Regions from separate parts of the Paenibacillus sp. SAF-068 genome, predicted to be linked through region 1. Evidence: a T-box and tRNA genes for the amino acid it is inferred to sense, from the RefSeq annotation. Region 1 holds a T-box; the other regions hold tRNA genes.
What was found. The T-box of region 1 lies ahead of leuS (leucine--tRNA ligase). A T-box ahead of a tRNA ligase gene usually reads a tRNA of that ligase, here a tRNA-Leu.

Region 1 (4,509 bases):
AAGTGCAGTGAAGCTGACGGGTATCAAACGGGCAGATGCCTGCGCCCTGGCTGGCGAAATGCTCCTGGGAACAGGCAAGCTGCTCACCGAAGGAGGATACACCCCGCAAGAACTTCAGGCTCGTGTCGCTGTACCTGGCGGTATTACCGCTCAGGCACTTGCACTACTGAAGGTGAGTCTCGACGGTGTTTTCGACAGCCTGATCCACACGACACATGACAAATATGATGAAGATTTGTTAAAGCTGGATGAACTATTCCGAGCCGGTGAGATTAACCGGCAACAATATTAACGAGTTTGCCTGGAACGGCAATGACCTTGCGAATGGTCTTGCCTTCCAGCGCCTGCTTAACAGGTGCCAGCTCCATCGTAAAGTCCTGCATGCCCTGTGCATCCAGATCCTTGGCGATCGTAGCACGAGTTACGATTTTACCGTTCACCTGAACAACGATTTCTACTTCAGCATCCACTGTCATGGACTCATCATATTCAGGCCAAGCCACGTAAGAGATTCCACCTTCATGACCCAGACGACTCCAAAGTTCCTCAGCCATATGCGGTGCCAGTGGTGACAACAGTTGTACAAAGTTCTCCATCGCTTCACGAGGCAGTGTATCGGCTTTGTAAGCATCGTTGATGAAGATCATCAGCTGGCTAATGGATGTGTTGAAGCGCAGGTGTTCCAGATCTTCCGTAACTTTTTTGATCGTTTTGTGAGCAGTCCGCTTGAACTCATCCGTTCCGCCGTCCACCGTAATCTTGTCATTGATGGCTCCTGTGTCTTCGTTAATAAAGAGACGCCATACACGTGACAGGAAGCGGTACATGCCTTCAACCCCGTTCGCATTCCACGGTTTTGTTGCTTCCAATGGTCCCATGAACATCTCGTACAGACGCAATGTATCTGCACCGAATTCATTCACGATTTCATCCGGGTTAATGACATTACCACGGGATTTACTCATTTTCTCATTGTTGGTACCCAGGATCATACCTTGGTTCACCAGTTTGTGGAAAGGCTCTTTGGTATCCACAACACCCAGATCATACAGCACTTTGTGCCAGAAACGAGCATACAGCAAGTGAAGCACCGCGTGCTCTGCTCCACCAATGTACAGATCCACCGGCAGCCATTGTTGCTGTTTCTCCTTCGAGATCAGTTCCTTGTCATTGTTCGGATCGATAAAGCGCAGGTAATACCAGCAACTACCCGCCCATTGTGGCATGGTGTTGGTCTCACGACGTGCCTTCATCCCCGTTTCCGGATCTACCGTATTCACCCACTCCGTAACATTCGCCAGTGGCGATTCTCCAGTACCCGAAGGTTTGATCTGGTCGATATCAGGAAGCAGCAGTGGAAGTTGATCTTCCGGTACGGTCTTCATCGTTCCGTCTTCCAGATGCAGAATCGGAATTGGCTCACCCCAGTAGCGCTGACGGCTGAACAGCCAATCACGCAGACGGTAGGTTACTTTCCCTTGTCCTTTACCGTTCTCTTCCAACCAGGCAATCATCTTGGCAACCGCTTCTTCATTGTTCAGTCCGTTCAAGAAATCGGAATTCACATGCGCGCCATCACCGGAATATGCCTCTTGTGTAACGTCTCCACCTTGAATAACCTCGATGATATCCAAACCAAACTGCTTCGCAAATTCCCAGTCACGTGCATCATGCCCCGGAACGGCCATAACCGCACCAGTACCGTAACCTGCAAGAACGTAATCAGCAATCCAGATCGGCAGTTTTGCACCATTAACGGGATTGATTGCATAAGCGCCAGTGAATACACCTGTTTTGTCTTTGGCCAAATCCGTACGTTCCAGATCACTCTTACGAGAAGCCTGCTCCTGATAAGCCTGAATCGCTTCACGTTGGTCATCCGTTGTAATCGCTTCTACCAATTCATGTTCCGGAGCAAGTACTGCAAAGCTTGCACCGAACAATGTGTCCGCACGGGTAGTAAACACCTTGATAACTTCCTCGCGACCTTCAATGGCAAAAACAACTTCTGCTCCTGTCGATTTACCGATCCAGTTACGCTGCATATCCTTGATACTTTCCGACCAATCCAGCTCTTCCAGGTCTTCCAACAGACGCTCTGCATACTCGGTAATTTTCAGTACCCATTGGCGCATCGGTTTACGTACAACCGGATGCCCACCACGTTCACTCTTGCCATCAATAACCTCTTCGTTAGCCAGTACCGTTCCAAGTGCTTCGCACCAGTTCACTGCGACTTCATCCACATAAGCGAGGCCCTTATTGTACAACTGGATAAAGATCCATTGTGTCCATTTGTAGTACTCAGGGTCCGTTGTGCTGATCTCACGATCCCAATCATAGGAGAACCCGAGCGATTTGATCTGACGACGGAAATTGTCAATATTGCGGAATGTAATATGCCGTGGATGTTCACCTGTATCCAATGCATGCTGCTCAGCAGGCAGACCGAAAGCGTCCCAACCCATTGGGTGCAAAACATTGTAACCACGCATACGTTTGTAACGGGAAACGATATCCGTTGCTGTATATCCTTCCGGGTGACCTACATGCAGACCTGAACCGGATGGATAAGGGAACATATCCAGTGCATAAAATTTTGGTTTGGCAGGATCCTCACCCGTTTTAAACGTTTTATTTGCATCCCAGTATTGTTGCCAACTTTTTTCCATGACTTGTGGCTGATAGCCGTGCTTCGGCTGGTTATTCTCACTCATCTATTGTTCCTCCTTCTGGTTGTTCGTTTTAGCTTTAATTGCAACAAAAAAACCTCAGCATCCCGTAGCGTTTGCAGCGCTAGGGACGAGAGGTTGAATTCCCGTGGTACCACCCTAGTTAGCGGACGAACGTGCTTCGTCATCCACTCCCTTTGGACCTGTAACGGCGGTTAACCGATGCGGATTTCCATTCCTGAACCAAGCTTTATACAAGCAAGTTGACCAGAATGGTGTAATCACCGCATTTCTCCAAGGCGAGTTCGCAAATCACTGTCAACCGGCTTGCACCAACCGCCGGCTCTCTGTTATGTACAGGAATTACTACTGATCCTTATCATCGAAATATGTATACAATATCGGGACCATTATATAAAAAAGCAAGGCCAAAGTCAATATGACACGTTATAATCGCCTTCTTGAAGATCACAGTTTGTATCCTTCATAACGCTGGTTGCTGTTCAGGATAACCGAAAACGCTCAATGCCCTCCTCCAGATTATGAATAGTCCAATTCACATGTTCCAGATTATCATATTGGCGATAAGCGCACTCAATACGCAATACCAGATCAAAGTACAAGTCATACAGACTTCTTCTTTTTAGCTCACTTGGGGTGGTAATCAAACTCCCGTAACCTTTCACAAACCCTGGTGTATAGTTAAAATGACTGAAATAATGCTCCATCAGAGGGTCTGCCCACAGTGAACGTTCAAAATCGATAATTGCTGTGATACGACCATCGTTCACTAGAACATTGCCATCCCACAGATCCCAACTGATAAGCGCAGGTTCCTTTACATCGTCCAGCACATCCGATTTTTCTTCAATCAAGCGTCTCAATTCTGGGTAATCCATCGAAAATGTAATACCGGCTTCTTCCCCATCGGCAAGAACGTCATCCATTAGGTTCATAAATGCTTCTTTCCATGTGGAATATCGCTGTTTTTGCTCCGAGAAATATCCAAACTTCTCGCCCTTGATTTCATTAATTCGACGATTGTAACGCCCCAGTTGTTGTTCAATGGCCTCCTGCTCTTCCGCAGAATACTGATCCTTGATCTGATTGTAGGGTGTTCCAGACATGTACTCCATGATGAAATAACGCGCTGAAGCCATGGTTAACGAGTCATCATAAGCCAATACATGGGGTACAGGGACATCCTGTAACTTGCTGATGAGACGCATTGCCTCAACTTCGGCGATCATCAGATCCTGCTCGCAGCGCATCAGATTGGTGGAAGCCGCAGGGGCAATTTTGAGTACCACTCGCTGTGCGTCACTCAATGTAATGAGATATGCATGATTGGCCCAGCCATCCACCATTTCCTTGTAGTCCTGTATACTTGCAGATAGATGCTGCTCGATTATGGCATTCAGTTGTTCTGACGTAAGCCTTGTTTTATATGTACTTTCCACTTCTACACCTCATCTCGACTATTGATCTCTCAGAAAACGCTTTCTACCCGACTATTATCGCCTCCTTTACTTTAACTGGCAATACTTTTTGTCACGCTCATAAGTTTCTTCTAACATTTCTTTCCCCGATTACGGAAACACGTCACTCACTTGATATGGAGAATAAAACCAAAAAACTGCCCTTATGTACCAAACATAAGGACAGTTCTCGAGATTTGTTCTTATTTCACAGCAACGTAGAACAAGCGTTGTGCGCTGTCTCCGGCCTCTTTCCATTCAAAATCCGCATATACCTTCACATCTCTAAAACCTGCCTTGGATAACTCCAGCTTCATCCAGTCCGGATTATATGCACGCTGGACATGAACTTCTTCAAA
Region 2 (4,509 bases), 180 kb from region 1:
TCTGAATGTTCCTGATGTACTTATCGGTGACCCGCTAAGACTTCGGCAGGTACTGGATAATTTGCTGAGTAATGCGATCAAGTTCACGGAACAGGGTGAAGTGCAGTTACAGGTGGATGTGAGGAAACAATTGATGGATACCGTTATATTGGTATTCTCTGTACGTGATACGGGAATTGGCATTCCTCCACATCAGATGGAACAATTGTTTGATGCATTTACTCAAACCGATATCTCCCATGCGCGCCGATTTGGCGGAAGCGGGCTTGGACTGACCATCTGCAAAGAACTGCTGGAACTGATGAATGGCCAGATCTCGGTGGAGAGTACCGAGGGGAAAGGTACACAGTTTGAGGTGATACTACCCTTGCTGCGCCAACAGGCCATTCCCAATGTAGGATAACCAAACAAGCAGGACAGCCGGGTGATCTCGGCTGTTTTTTTTATTGTATTGAATTGTTCTGCGAACGGGCGTTCTGTTATAATGTAAGTGTTGAATGGGGGAGACACAGCATGAGTAAGAGACGCACAAGACGAAAACGCAAAGGTAAGCAAGGTTTCAAAAAGCAGGTACTGACACTGGTAGCGATGCTGCTGGTAGCCCTCTACGCCTGGGCTGGGGGAGAATGGCCCGAGGAGATACCTAATCCATTCGGAGGGACTAATAAGAGTGTAGACCATACCATTACATTTCCTTCGGAGCGCTATCCTGAAACAGCCAATCATATTAAAGCTGCGATCAAGGCGGGGCATTCGGATGTATGCACCATTGATCGTAGTGGAGCTGAAGGCAATCGGGATCTATCACTCAAGGGTGTTCCGGTCAAAAAAGGTAAGGATCGTGACGAGTGGCCCATGGCGATGTGCGCTGAGGGAGGAACAGGTGCAGATATCCAATACATTACCCCAAAGGATAATCGCGGTGCAGGTTCATGGGTAGGGAATCAGTTAAGTACATATCCGGATGGAACACGAGTGAAGTTTGTAGTGAAGTAATGACAGGATATGGGTGGACAGAAACAAGGACAGCAAGGTCTTTGTTGGGAGGTTAGTGGCAACGTGGTACAGGATAAGTAGATAAGAAAAACCAGACGTGCATGCGTCTGGTTTTTTGGTGACTATACGAGTTGCATTCCGCTTAAATGATGAGAACGGATGCTTAACAGACGTGTAACATGTTCAACCTCATCAAACGGTATCCACAGACTGCCGTGAACTGTACGTAAGGATAGAATGGATGTATCAGCGGTATGCTCGGGATATCCGGTTACCGTCTGACCGCTTGTATTACGAACCATGATCTGTTGCTTGCGCCGGATGGCAATTTCTACCTCTTTTTTCATAAGTCATTGCTCCTGATTATGAGATGATAATTCCATATGTCAATGTTTTCAATGGTTAATTTGTCTTCTTTATCTAGTCTATCAGAACTAGGTATAGATTTCCAGAAGTTAAATCAATAATTTCATAGGTGATTTGTCTTAGCTCTGGATTAGCTGTTTTTGAATGAGGATTACGGGGTTATATTAGGGTAAAAGGAGGGGAACGGAATGACAAAATTGATTATTGGGCTGGCCCGTACCGAGAACGAGGCAATAATCATGCTGAACAAAGCTAAAGAGGAAGGTATTAAGGATAAATATTTGGGAGCGGTGGCGAAGGAACAGCTCAATCTGGAGCTGGTGAGCGAGAAGACGGGTCTGCCCAAACCTTTGAAGGGTGCAGGATCGGATGGTGCCTTTGGTGCGCTAAAAGGTATATTGGCTGGTCTGGGAAAACGGATGGATCAGACGATGTCGATCGGAAAAGCAGTACGCAGACTCGCCGGCAATGAGATTGGGAGTGAGACCGATGATTTGGTGCTTACACTGACTGAAGCGGGGATCTCGGAAGAAGACGCAAGGTATTATGAAGATTGGCTGTTAAAGGACCATATCTTGGTTATCGTGGAGTGCAGCGAGGAAGAGGCGGCTCGTGTTAGACCGATTTTACTTTTTTAGTTTAATTTAAGGCTGATTTTAGGTTTCTTTAATGTTGGGGAGGTATTCTTATCTCACACCTCCCTTAATATAGATTGGTTTACCGGAAGTCCGGGACCGCAACTCGGACTTTCTAGGCACTGTGAGCTGATCGCTTGCAGTGCCTGTTTCATTTTTTATTATTTTTAATAAAAGGTGTTGCAAAGTTAATTGTTTCATGGTAAGATATTTCTTGTCGCCAAGAAATACATAATCCTGCCGGGGTGGCGGAATTGGCAGACGCACAGGACTTAAAATCCTGCGGTAGGTGACTACCGTACCGGTTCGATCCCGGTCCTCGGCATCTCAAAAAGAAAGATCGCATGACGCTTGTTAACCAAGCTGCATGCGATCTTTTTTGTGTTCTTTAATATGAATGTGATATCATAGCTGACCACTTCACCATGCAGTTCATAAACATAAACGCTGCATAATACATATCAGAAGGTACATTTATCTGACTTTTATGAAGAGACGGAACAATGGTGTATACTATCCGTAGGCATATATTACCTTTACCTTGCTGAACGATATAGTCACAAAACCAATAAAACAATCTTATGGACGGAGGACTCAAGTTTATGTTGAAACAGCTTAAGCCATACAAGGTGTTACAGGAGCGCAGAATTGAAGAATTGAAATCGGATGCGTATCTGCTGGAACATCAGAAATCAGGGGCCAAAATTGTACTTTTGTCCAATCAGGACGATAACAAAGTATTCAGTATCGGTTTCCGCACACCTCCGGAAGATGATACAGGGGTAGCCCATATTCTCGAACACTCCGTGCTCTGTGGGTCCAAGAAATTTCCGGCCAAGGATTCTTTTGTTGAGTTGCTGAAAGGTTCCTTGAATACATTCCTTAACGCCATGACGTATCCCGATAAGACGATCTATCCGATCGCGAGTCGTAATGATCATGACTTCCATAATCTGATGGATATATATCTGGACGCGGTATTGAATACGAATATTTATGAGAATGAAAAGATATTTTTGCAAGAGGGCTGGAACTATAATCTGGCCTCAGCAGATGATGAGTTAACCTACAACGGAGTTGTATATAACGAGATGAAGGGTGCCTTTTCTTCACCGGAACGAATGGTGCGCAGAGAAGTGCTGAACTCCCTTTTCCCGGATACTACATATTCCTCCGAGTCTGGCGGATTCCCGGAAGCGATCCTGGATCTAACTTATCAGGGACTACTGGATTTCCATACAAGATACTATCATCCGTCCAACAGCTACATCTATCTCTACGGGGATATGGATATGGAAGAGAAGCTGCAATGGCTCGACGAGAACTATCTAAATGCATATGATCGTATCGAGATTGATTCGGCCATTCAACTTCAACCTGCTTTTACAGAACGGGTAGACACGGTTAAGACTTACTCTGCCGGAAGTACGGAATCGGAAGTGGATAATAGCTTCTTGACCTATAATGCGGTGATCGGCACAAGTCTGGACAAGGAACTGAACATTTCGTTTCAAATCCTGTTATACGCCCTGCTGAACGCTCCGGGAGCGGTACTGAAGCAGGCGTTGCTGGATAAGGGAATTGCGAAGGATGTCTACGGTTCGTATGATGACAGCCTGTATCAGCCTGTGTTCACGGTGGGACTGAAGAAGAGTAATCTGTCGAGCAAAGAGGATTTCCTGGGAACGGTCAGAGAAGTGCTTGAGCGTGTGGTGAAAGAAGGTTTCGATCCTAAGGCGCTCCTTGCAGGAATTAACTCGTATGAGTTCAATCACAGGGAAGCGGACTATGGCAGAATGCCGAAGGGCCTGATCTACGGATTCTCCTCCCTGCAAAGCTGGTTGTACGATGAGGAAGCACCGTTCACACATTTGGAAGCCAATGATGTATTTGCTGAGCTGCGGACGAAAATGAACGAAGGTTACTTTGAGCAGCTGATCGAGAAGTATCTATTGCAAAACACACATACTTCTTTTGTAGCCCTGACACCTGACAAAGGATTGAATTCGCGCAAAGAAGAAGCGCTGAAAGCACGTCTGAAAACCATTCAAGCGGGTCTTAGCGAGGAAGAAGTGCAGACGCTGATTCAGAAAACAGAAGCACTCGCCGAGTATCAGAATACACCTTCAACCAAAGAGCAGCAGCAGGTCATTCCAACGTTATCGATTAAAGATATTGAACCCAAAGCCTCTAAGTTGCATCAAACGGTAAACCAGGTCGACGGCACAACCGTTCTGCATCATAACCTCTATACGAACGGGATTGGTTATCTGAGACTGCTGTTCGATATCAAAGAAGTGCCACGTCATCTGCTACCGTATGCAGGATTGCTGAAAAATGTATTGGGTTACGTGGATACTCAAAATTACTCGTTCAATGAATTGTCCAATGAAATCCACATTCATTCTGGTGGTATTCATAGCGGGATTGGATCGTATGCCAACGCGCATAAGCACAATGAATTCAAGGCTACCTATGAGTTCAACGCGAAAGTGTTGTATGACAAGCTTGG
Region 3 (4,509 bases), on a different contig from region 1:
GTGAGAAAGTCAGAGTAGTACGGGACGAGCTGGAATCGAACGATGTAACCGGAATTGTTGTTGCCTGGGATGGGGAGCAAGTACTTATCCGTCGTCAGAATCGACGTGTCGTCAAGTTGGATCGTGGTTACCGATATCAGTTGTTCAGCGAACCGCGCCAGAGCCCACTTGGTGAGTAAAAGCCTAGCACTATGGCTGAACCATGAGACGTTTAATTGTTTGGAATTACCATGATTACTTGGCATAATTGACTCACTCAGGAGAGAAGATAGGTACAGTGAGGAAGAACTGTAACTATAGCCGAGAGGGTGTGCTGCAAGCCATGACATTGATGAATGATAAAGTTCATGCCTACAAGGATCAGATTGGAGCATTAAGCGATGTGCTGCCAGGTGTGGTCAAGTCGTATCATGAGTTTACGGGAGAATGTTTTCAACCTGGTGTGATTGATGCCAAGACAAAACAGCTGATTGCGCTCGGCATTGGATTGTTCGCCAACAATGAGGTATGTACCTTCTACCATGTAGAAGAAGCCCGTGCCAAGGGTGCTACTGATCAGGAGATCATGGAGACCGTTGCCGTGGCCGGAGCTGTAGGAGGCGGACATGCCCTGTCTCAGGGCGCGATGCGAGTACAGAAGGCGCTGCATTAAGTGCACATGGGGGTAGTCCAAGGACTGTTCGCATAAATGGGAAGCAAACAAAAGAGGAGGTTCCGGGTTAATCCGGAGCCTCCTCTTATTAATTTTGCCTACATTTTACCCAACATTTTATCATACATAAACTGTCCAGTTACCCGACGTGCTGTCACGTAACGATCATTGAAGTAAGGGTTGGTCATTTTAGTGATGCTGACACCTTTGCTGCTGGAGGCGTGAGCAAATTGTCCGCCGCCGATATATACACCTGTATGTGAAATGCCTTTGCCCGTCGTATTGAAGAACACCAGATCACCTGTACGAATGTTGCTTTTCGATACAGGAGTACCTGCTTTGGCTTGCTGCTGGGAAGTACGTGGCAATTCAATACTATATTTGTTGAAGAGATATCTCATAAAACCAGAACAATCGAAGCCGGCTACAGTCGTGCCACCCCATTTGTAAGGTATACCTGTCATGTTGTTCACTACGGAGTTGATACTGCTAGCCTCTGTGCTTGTTGCCCCGGATGTAAATAGTACAGCTGCTCCAAAAATGGAGATAATCAGTTTTTTCAAAATCAATGTTCTCCCTTCGATGCCTACGGAGTTAGCTAAGGGTTCGGTAGAAGGTTCCCTATATTTCCTATGTATAAGAATAATTCACCCAAAATGGTTCCCCCGTTTTCAAACATGAAACTCGGCAAATGAATAATTAAGTTTTTGTAACTATTTGAAACTATATTGCATAAATGCGTAATTGTCAAACCCATTTAAAGCCCTTCTTAGTGCCCCAATGTTATCGGAATTACGGTTTTTATATGCAAGAAGCGATTAAGTTTGGGTATCATTCATGACAAAAACGTCATTATTGATTCGTTTAGAACGAATTTGGATAAATAAATAGGTTTGTCATGAGTTGAAAGAACTATTCCGTTATGTAGAATTAAAGAGATTATATTGATTAAGTTGCATATATTGACAAAAATATATTTTTTGCATATTATCTCAGTATCCAAACCACATATTGGATGAAAATAGATCTATTTTGTTATACATCTAAATTAGGGAGGTTAGGAACTGGCCTTATAGGCAAGGTTGAATTCTGGGTTTTATCAAAATGAACATGGGAGAGTGTTACATTTGAAAGCGAAGAAAATAATTACTTTTGTTCTGGCATGCACGATGGTATTCTCAACAGTTGGAATGGCAGTTCTTCCTGTAGGGACGGTATCTGCTGCGGATGCATCGGGTACAACAGCGAGTATTTCTGATATTTTGAAGAACCAGCTGCCGAATGGAGGTTGGAGAAAAGATTATAAACAAACCAGCGGAGAGTGGGCGAAGTCCACGATAGACAATAAGGCTACATACTCAGAAATTAGAAGATTGGCGAAAGAATTTAAAAAGACAAATGATCCTCGTTACTCCGCAGCTGCAATCAAAGGAATTAACTTTTTGATCAATATGCAGTATTCGAACGGCGGATGGCCACAAGTCTATCAAAGCTCCGGATATCACAAACATATCACTTACAATGATGATGCCATGATCAACGTAATGTACATGCTGGATGAAGTAGCAACGCGTAAAGGCGATTTCTCATTTATCGACAGCACACTTGCCAATCGAAGTAAAAATTCAGTTGCTAAGGGCGTAGATGCGATCCTGAATACACAGGTCATTTCAGGCGGTAAGCTGACAGCATGGGGACAACAACATGACTCCAGTTCCCTTAAACCGGCAAGCGCAAGAATCTATGAAGTACCATCGCTGACAGCTGGAGAGAGTGTAACGATTGTTAAATTTCTCAAAACGAGACCTGCCAACGCGAAAATTACCGCATCCATTAAAGGAGCAGAGCAATGGTTTAACAAGGTGAAAATTACGGGTTACAGGTATGAAAGAGCAAATGGAGATAGCAAAATTATCGCTGACTCCAAAGCGGCACCGATTTGGGCACGCTTCTATGAGATCGGAACGGATAAACCCATCTTTATTGGTCGTGATGGGGTAGTCAAATACAAATTAAGTGATATTGATAAAGAAAGAAGAGGCGGTTACGCATGGTATGGCAACTGGCCTTCCAAGCTGTAATTTGTATGATCCCTTCGTTTTAACGAACCAAACAATGAGCTGTTAAAGGTAAATCCCGAATCGACATAAATGTCTGGTTCGGGATTTTATGTTATTATTTTCAGTGTTGACATGATAGATTCCGCATGATATATTATTTCTTGTCGCCGAGATTAAAGAAGATACAATATGCGGTCGTGGCGGAATTGGCAGACGCGCACGGTTCAGGTCCGTGTGGGCTAACCCCCCGTGGAGGTTCGAGTCCTCTCGACCGCATCTAATAAAAAGACGCCTCAAGCTAACGCTTGAGGCGTTTTTTTTGTTTGCATTTTTGATATTTATTGTGCTGCGGTAACATTAATGCTGTCAACATTCGGTCCTTCTGTTCCCGTCGTAACAACTTTCAAGGTATTGGTCCCCGTGTTCATGGGGACCTGAATTGTTTTTTCAATCCATGTGGACCAGCTTCCCGTTGCCGGAAAGGGCTCGTTGCTGATGACTTTGGTTCCGTTAACAAAAATGTCGAGGTTACGGGTTCCGCTTTCCAGCGCATAACGAAACTTTACGTTTTTGGTGCCTGTAATCGTGTTGTTAATAGCGTTCCATTGAATGGCTGAACCAGTCATTGCATTGAAGTTGACATACCCGGAACCAGTGTAACCAGGATAGATCGTTTCAATGGCAGCTTCCGTAAGTGTCGTTCCGGTCTCTGCTTCATACGTAGTGCCACTGCCTGTATTTCCGCCGTTATTCCCGCCAGTAATATTGGCAACAAATGTTGTTACGCTCTGAGCCGGGAGTTGTGCCGTAAAGGCTCCATTGGATACGGTAAGCGAGGCCCCGCTTGCCAGGTTGCGACTGCTGTCCGTAACCCATGAGGACACCGTGGAGGCATTACCATTCTGCAGAACGAATTTTTGGCTTGTGGCTGAAGTTCCACGGTTAATTGCTACGACAACGACCTTGTTATCCCCTTTGTAGGCAGAAACAAATGTGTTTGTATCCGGGTTTTTGGTTGCATCCACTCTGAGATAGCCAGGACGTACAAATTTGGAGAAGTGGGCCATGTTATACCCGCGTTTGCTTATAGTACCGTCCTCTTTCATCGGACCATACTGTCTGCGGATGTACCACCACACATAAGCTTGGAAATCACCTTCTACCATGGCATTGTGCATGTGATAGGAAACGTCCAGTGCTTCAGGCCAGCGGTCTGCTGAATTGTTATCACTGTTCGGAACGTATACCTCAGTCATCCACAGTTCTTTACCAGCTCCTTTTTGCTTAAAGAGAGGGTACGCAAAATTCGAAATCTGGGTTCCGTACGTGTGTGCTCCCAGAATGTCCATGTTGGCAAGGGCCTGCGGATCATTCAGGATTGGGTCGGATATGTTCTTTAAGTATTGGAAGGATTCAGGCGCCATGACTTTGGTACCTTGAATGGAACCGGCATTTTCCTTCATGAATCGAAGGATCTCTTGTGGAGTCCACCAGGTCCAGTCATGGGCATAATCCGGTTCATTCTGCACAGAAATGGCATACAGATCTACACCGTTATTTTTCATGTAGGTTACAAAGTCGTTCAGATGTTGCGCATATGCGGCATATTTGTCGTATTTCAGACGTTTGGCATTTGTATCCCCATTACGGTTGAATGTTTCAACCATGCTACTTGGAGGATTCCACGGGGATGCGAATACGATCGCCCCCTTTTCAATAGCCCGTTTGGCTGTGGCAACTTCACGATACCAGTTATTGGAATCGGGATCGACGTAGATTCTGAGAATTGAAAAGCCT
Region 4 (4,509 bases), on a different contig from region 1:
GTGCCGGCATGACACAGGTTGCCGAGATCGCAGATGCCTACCATCTGCTGACACCTCTATTGGGTACAACGGTTGCAAGTATCCTGTTCGGTGTGGCGTTGTTAGCATCAGGTCAGAATTCTACCCTTACAGGGACACTCGCTGGACAGATTGTGATGGAAGGCTTCCTGAACATTCGAATTCCAGCTTGGCTGCGCCGACTGGTCACACGTCTGATCGCCATCATCCCGGCGGTAATTGTCACAGCGATTGCAGGAGAACACGGCACAGAAGAACTGCTCATTTTGAGCCAGGTTGTGCTGTCGCTTCAATTGCCTTTTGCGGTAATTCCCCTGGTGATGTTCACGAGTGACAAAAAAAGCATGGGGGCATTCGCCAACAAATTGTGGCTCAACATCATTTCATGGGTCATTGCCTCGATTATCGTGGTGCTGAATATCTATCTGATCATTCAAACGATCCGGTTATTCTAATCACGTTCTTATTGATAAAATACTAAAAAGGCTGATCAACTCCGGTATTCGATACCAGATTGATCAGCCTTCTTTTATTAATAATCACCTAATCCTGATTCGGCACCAGTAACGGCAGGAGTTGATCCAATGAATCAACAGTCCAATCCGCACGTTCGTCCTCCGATCGGTCTGGCTGGAATCTTCCGTAACCTTGCATAATTCGAATCGTACGCATGCCCAGCTTCCGAGCAGGTATAATATCGTTATCGATCCGATCCCCGACCATGACGGCTTCCTCTGGCGTACATCCTGCCTGTTTCAGGGCCACCGCGTATAACTCCGGATCTGGCTTGGACACCCCTTCTTCAGCCGAGCAGGCCAGAACATCAACATACTTCCGCAGTCCGTAACTCTCCAGTCTCTCTTCCGTTCCGGGACTCTGATTGGCAATAATGCCAATGCGATAATACCGTGACAACTGCTGGAGAACGGAATCCGCTGAAGGAAAAGGACGTTCAAGATCTTTTTGAAACTTCAGCTTGTCCTGAATCTGTTTCTGGTGTCCCTCGTCGTCAACGAATGTGCGAATCGCCACTCTCATAGGCCATTGCTCATAACTTTGGTAACAGTTCGCGAACAGTTCGCGTACCGCCTCAATCTTTACCGGATACCCCAAAGCACAGGCTTCGCGGACGAACTGTCCGATAATATCATCAACCGGCTCCCATTCATCCACCAGCGTATCTCCAACATCAAAAAACAACCACTTTAATCCACCTACATCCGGCACGCCAATTCCTCCTTGTAAGCATAAAAAAGAAGACTCACCATCTTGCATGAGTCTCCTCAAATTTCCGTTTATCGATACATTCAATTATAACAGGCACCTTACACCTGAGCAATCACAAGCTATGGCATTAACCATTGAGGAGAAAGCCGACTTCCCCATTGAGTGAATATACAATCCGGTCTGCGCCCATGCCCCGATAGATGCCCTTTGGATGACTCTGTTCCGTAATGACGCACAGGGATTTCGATGTCCATGAACGGCAGATCTGTAAATAACGGCAAGTCAGGTTCAGGCTGTTCTCAAAAATAAACACGTTGCCCACGCTGCCCTGCGGCAAAAACCATTTTTGAGCTGCAGCCGTATTCATGCGAATGACATGCTCTACCCCGATTCTACGGAGTCTGCGCTCTTCCCCTGCACTGTTGGTTAGAACGGCAAACGGCATTTTTTTGTACATCAGCAATTTGATAAATTTGCGTCCTGCTTCATTTGGAGCAGTCACTAAGATCATCTCAGTATCCATCATTCGTTCCTCCCTTGGCGTGAAAAGACAACAAAAAAGAAGCGTGGGGGACCAAGGCCTCCCGAACGCTTCTTAAAGAATCCATGGCGAAAACACCATGAACCAGCGTACGGCTTGTTGCCTCTCCCTTTAACGCTTACGAGGTTAGCTGACGGATTCGGGCGCGAGAGTCGCCCTATTTCCGGCTGTCACCGGAAAATTCACCCCATGAATGCCTACTGTCCTGGACAGCGCATTCTGTTGGTTCCCCCGTTTCCCACTCATGACTGAATGGAAACTCAGCGATTAAAACATCGTTCGTATATCTTAAGATCAGATCGAGCGATATTATCGTTTGTTTCGTTTTTCAGGTACAATTTAGTTTAAATTGAAATTACGTTATGAATCATACACCCGTACCATGACGGTGTAAAGTCCGTACAGATCACCGAATCGACAGATTTTCGCCAATACCGATCCATAATAACGCTTACAACATGGTTATACTCTATCCATCTCTTCAAGGCTATCTAATTCTCACTCTGACGAAAGTCACTTCGCATTTCATTCACGTATTCTGCACAACTTGCCCGTTTTGGTTCTTTTAACACCATATTAGTTTTGCATTATTTAATTGCATCCAATATAATAAGAGGTATCAGATGATATCATGGAGGCGATTAGATGACAGTTTACGAATACAAAGTCAATACCCTTCGGGGCCAAGAAGTTGAAATGTCCGACTACCGTGATAAAGTGTTACTGATTGTAAATACCGCAAGCTCATGCGGACTTACCCCTCAGTTCAAAGGTCTGCAAGAACTGCAAGACAAGTTCCAAGATGCCCCGTTTGAAGTCCTTGGTTTTCCAAGCAACCAATTTGCACAGGAAAAAGGTTCTTCCGACGATATCGCCGAGTTCTGTCAGATGAATTATGGCGTAAGCTTCCCGATGTTTGAGAAAATTGATGTGAATGGCTCAAGCGCTCACCCTCTCTTCCAGCACCTTAGCAAAGAAGCACCAGGCCTGCTTGGCTCCAAAGCAATCAAATGGAATTTCACCAAATTCCTTGTGGATCAGAACGGACAGGTAATTAAGCGTTATGCTCCGAAAACAACACCTGACAAGATTGAAGAAGATATCAAGAATTTGCTGCAAAAATAGTACATTGGCCACCCGTGCCGGAAGGTAGAGCACCATTACCCCCGGGAATGGATGGCCTTTTTTCTCACCCCTGGATACCCGACTGTTCGAAAAGACACAAAAAAAGAAGCTCTCCATTAAAGGAAAGCTTCTTCTTCATCGTTCATATGATGCGGTCGAGAGGACTCGAACCTCCACGGGCATACGCCCACTACCCCCTCAAGATAGCGTGTCTGCCATTCCACCACGACCGCATGTCGTAAATAATCGGCAACAGAATTGATTATACCGGGTTCAGAAATAAAAGTAAAGTATTTTTTAAACCTTCTTTTTCAGCCAGGCATTTTCCTCAAAAAACGCATATTCTCGTCATGTTTATCCATGAACTGCATATCCTTAGATTTGATCCCCTCTTTTCCGGCTAGAGCCGATCTTGTTGATTCATTAATATGTAGTCCTTCCTTATATATAGTCCTCCCTGCACTTCGCCACACAAATAACACAATAGGTTATATAAAATGACATAAATATTAAATATCAGAATCTATTCATTAAATTCAACAGATACTATTGACAAAAAGCGGACATTTATGGGATGATAACTATCATATAATTCGGATTTTCAAACATAAAGTTAACAAAAAGGAATATAAATGTCATTTAAAATGACATTTAACGAACACAGGAGGCGAATGATTGTGAACCGTGGGAATAAGCTGCTCGATTATGTCAAACTGCTTGATTCCTCTATTCAGGTTGGAGGGTTTACCCATTCCTTCGGCATGGATATCCATATCAGGGAGGGTACCATTCGTAATGCTGAAGATCTCGAATCATTCATGCGTTGTCAGTTGCATCCCAGCATTGTTCGTCTTGAAGGCATGGCCATCAAAGGCATCTATACCGCAGCAGATCACAAGGATACATGGCGGATAGCTCTGATCGATAAACTGGTCCACGTTCAGCGAACTCCTGGAGATCTCAGAGAACAAGCTGCCGCCATGGGAAAACGATTGATCAGACTGGCACGCGCTCTGCACCCCTGGATTGATTTCAGCCAGCTCGAACAGATCTTCGCCAAATATGATTCGGTTGGCTGCCTCTCCACTGTTCACGCCTGGATTAACCATCACCTCGACATCCCGGTCGAGGAAGCGGTCCTTGGTTACCTGCATTCAGCCATGAATGCCTGCATAACCGAAGCCTCCAAAGTCATTCCCCTGAACAACGATATAACCAAAGATCTGATGGTACGCCTGGCCTCAGATCTGGAGAATGAATGGAATACCGTATGCGCCTCGGCTGCGGATGGACTGGTACAACCAACCTCGATGTCCATGAAATCATTTTTCCCCAGTTTCCATATGCTTGGAGCTGGACTTCATGCCTACAGAGCCTAATCCTCTTCCTTCTCCCCTTCATTCAGACAAACACAAAAACACGCGGCAACCTCCTTGCCGTCGTGTTTTTTGTCGTTTTATTTGTTTATTTAACGTATTTACGCCATTTAACATCACAAAATACACTTTTTTCCGTCTTTTTTAATTGTTAGATGACGGATTTACGTATATAATAAAATACACAGCTCGCATCTCTATATATTTTACACGAAGAAATGG

Region 2: it encodes a tRNA-Leu, which carries the amino acid that the T-box ahead of leuS (leucine--tRNA ligase) is inferred to sense. The anticodon was not compared.
Region 3: it encodes a tRNA-Leu, which carries the amino acid that the T-box ahead of leuS (leucine--tRNA ligase) is inferred to sense. The anticodon was not compared.
Region 4: it encodes a tRNA-Leu, which carries the amino acid that the T-box ahead of leuS (leucine--tRNA ligase) is inferred to sense. The anticodon was not compared.

The regions. Positions count from the first base shown of each region.
Region 1 covers NZ_JBQCJX010000002.1:449,014-453,522, reverse strand. Annotated here, with positions in the region: gene comER (late competence protein ComER) at 1-292, shown strand, start outside; gene leuS (leucine--tRNA ligase) at 273-2,717, opposite strand; T-box leader at 2,796-3,064, opposite strand; gene ACTHPG_RS15980 (phosphotransferase family protein) at 3,176-4,132, opposite strand; gene ACTHPG_RS15975 (class I SAM-dependent DNA methyltransferase) at 4,354-4,509, opposite strand, start outside.
Region 2 covers NZ_JBQCJX010000002.1:624,666-629,174, forward strand. Annotated here, with positions in the region: gene ACTHPG_RS16750 (ATP-binding protein) at 1-403, shown strand, start outside; gene ACTHPG_RS16755 (NucA/NucB deoxyribonuclease domain-containing protein) at 514-996, shown strand; gene ACTHPG_RS16760 (hypothetical protein) at 1,119-1,343, opposite strand; gene ACTHPG_RS16765 (hypothetical protein) at 1,551-2,000, shown strand; tRNA gene ACTHPG_RS16770 (tRNA-Leu) at 2,237-2,322, shown strand; gene ACTHPG_RS16775 (insulinase family protein) at 2,600-4,509, shown strand, end outside.
Region 3 covers NZ_JBQCJX010000001.1:1,219,417-1,223,925, forward strand. Annotated here, with positions in the region: gene ACTHPG_RS05475 (hypothetical protein) at 1-179, shown strand, start outside; gene ACTHPG_RS05480 (carboxymuconolactone decarboxylase family protein) at 323-652, shown strand; gene ACTHPG_RS05485 (C40 family peptidase) at 751-1,215, opposite strand; cyclic di-AMP (ydaO/yuaA leader) riboswitch at 1,221-1,352, opposite strand; gene pelA (pectate lyase) at 1,771-2,733, shown strand; tRNA gene ACTHPG_RS05495 (tRNA-Leu) at 2,904-2,988, shown strand; gene ACTHPG_RS05500 (carbohydrate-binding protein) at 3,051-4,509, opposite strand, start outside.
Region 4 covers NZ_JBQCJX010000001.1:583,691-588,199, reverse strand. Annotated here, with positions in the region: gene ACTHPG_RS02450 (Nramp family divalent metal transporter) at 1-473, shown strand, start outside; gene ACTHPG_RS02445 (HAD family hydrolase) at 562-1,245, opposite strand; gene ACTHPG_RS02440 (hypothetical protein) at 1,373-1,771, opposite strand; cyclic di-AMP (ydaO/yuaA leader) riboswitch at 1,887-2,062, opposite strand; gene ACTHPG_RS02435 (glutathione peroxidase) at 2,432-2,911, shown strand; tRNA gene ACTHPG_RS02430 (tRNA-Leu) at 3,062-3,144, opposite strand; gene ACTHPG_RS02425 (urease accessory protein UreF) at 3,589-4,290, shown strand.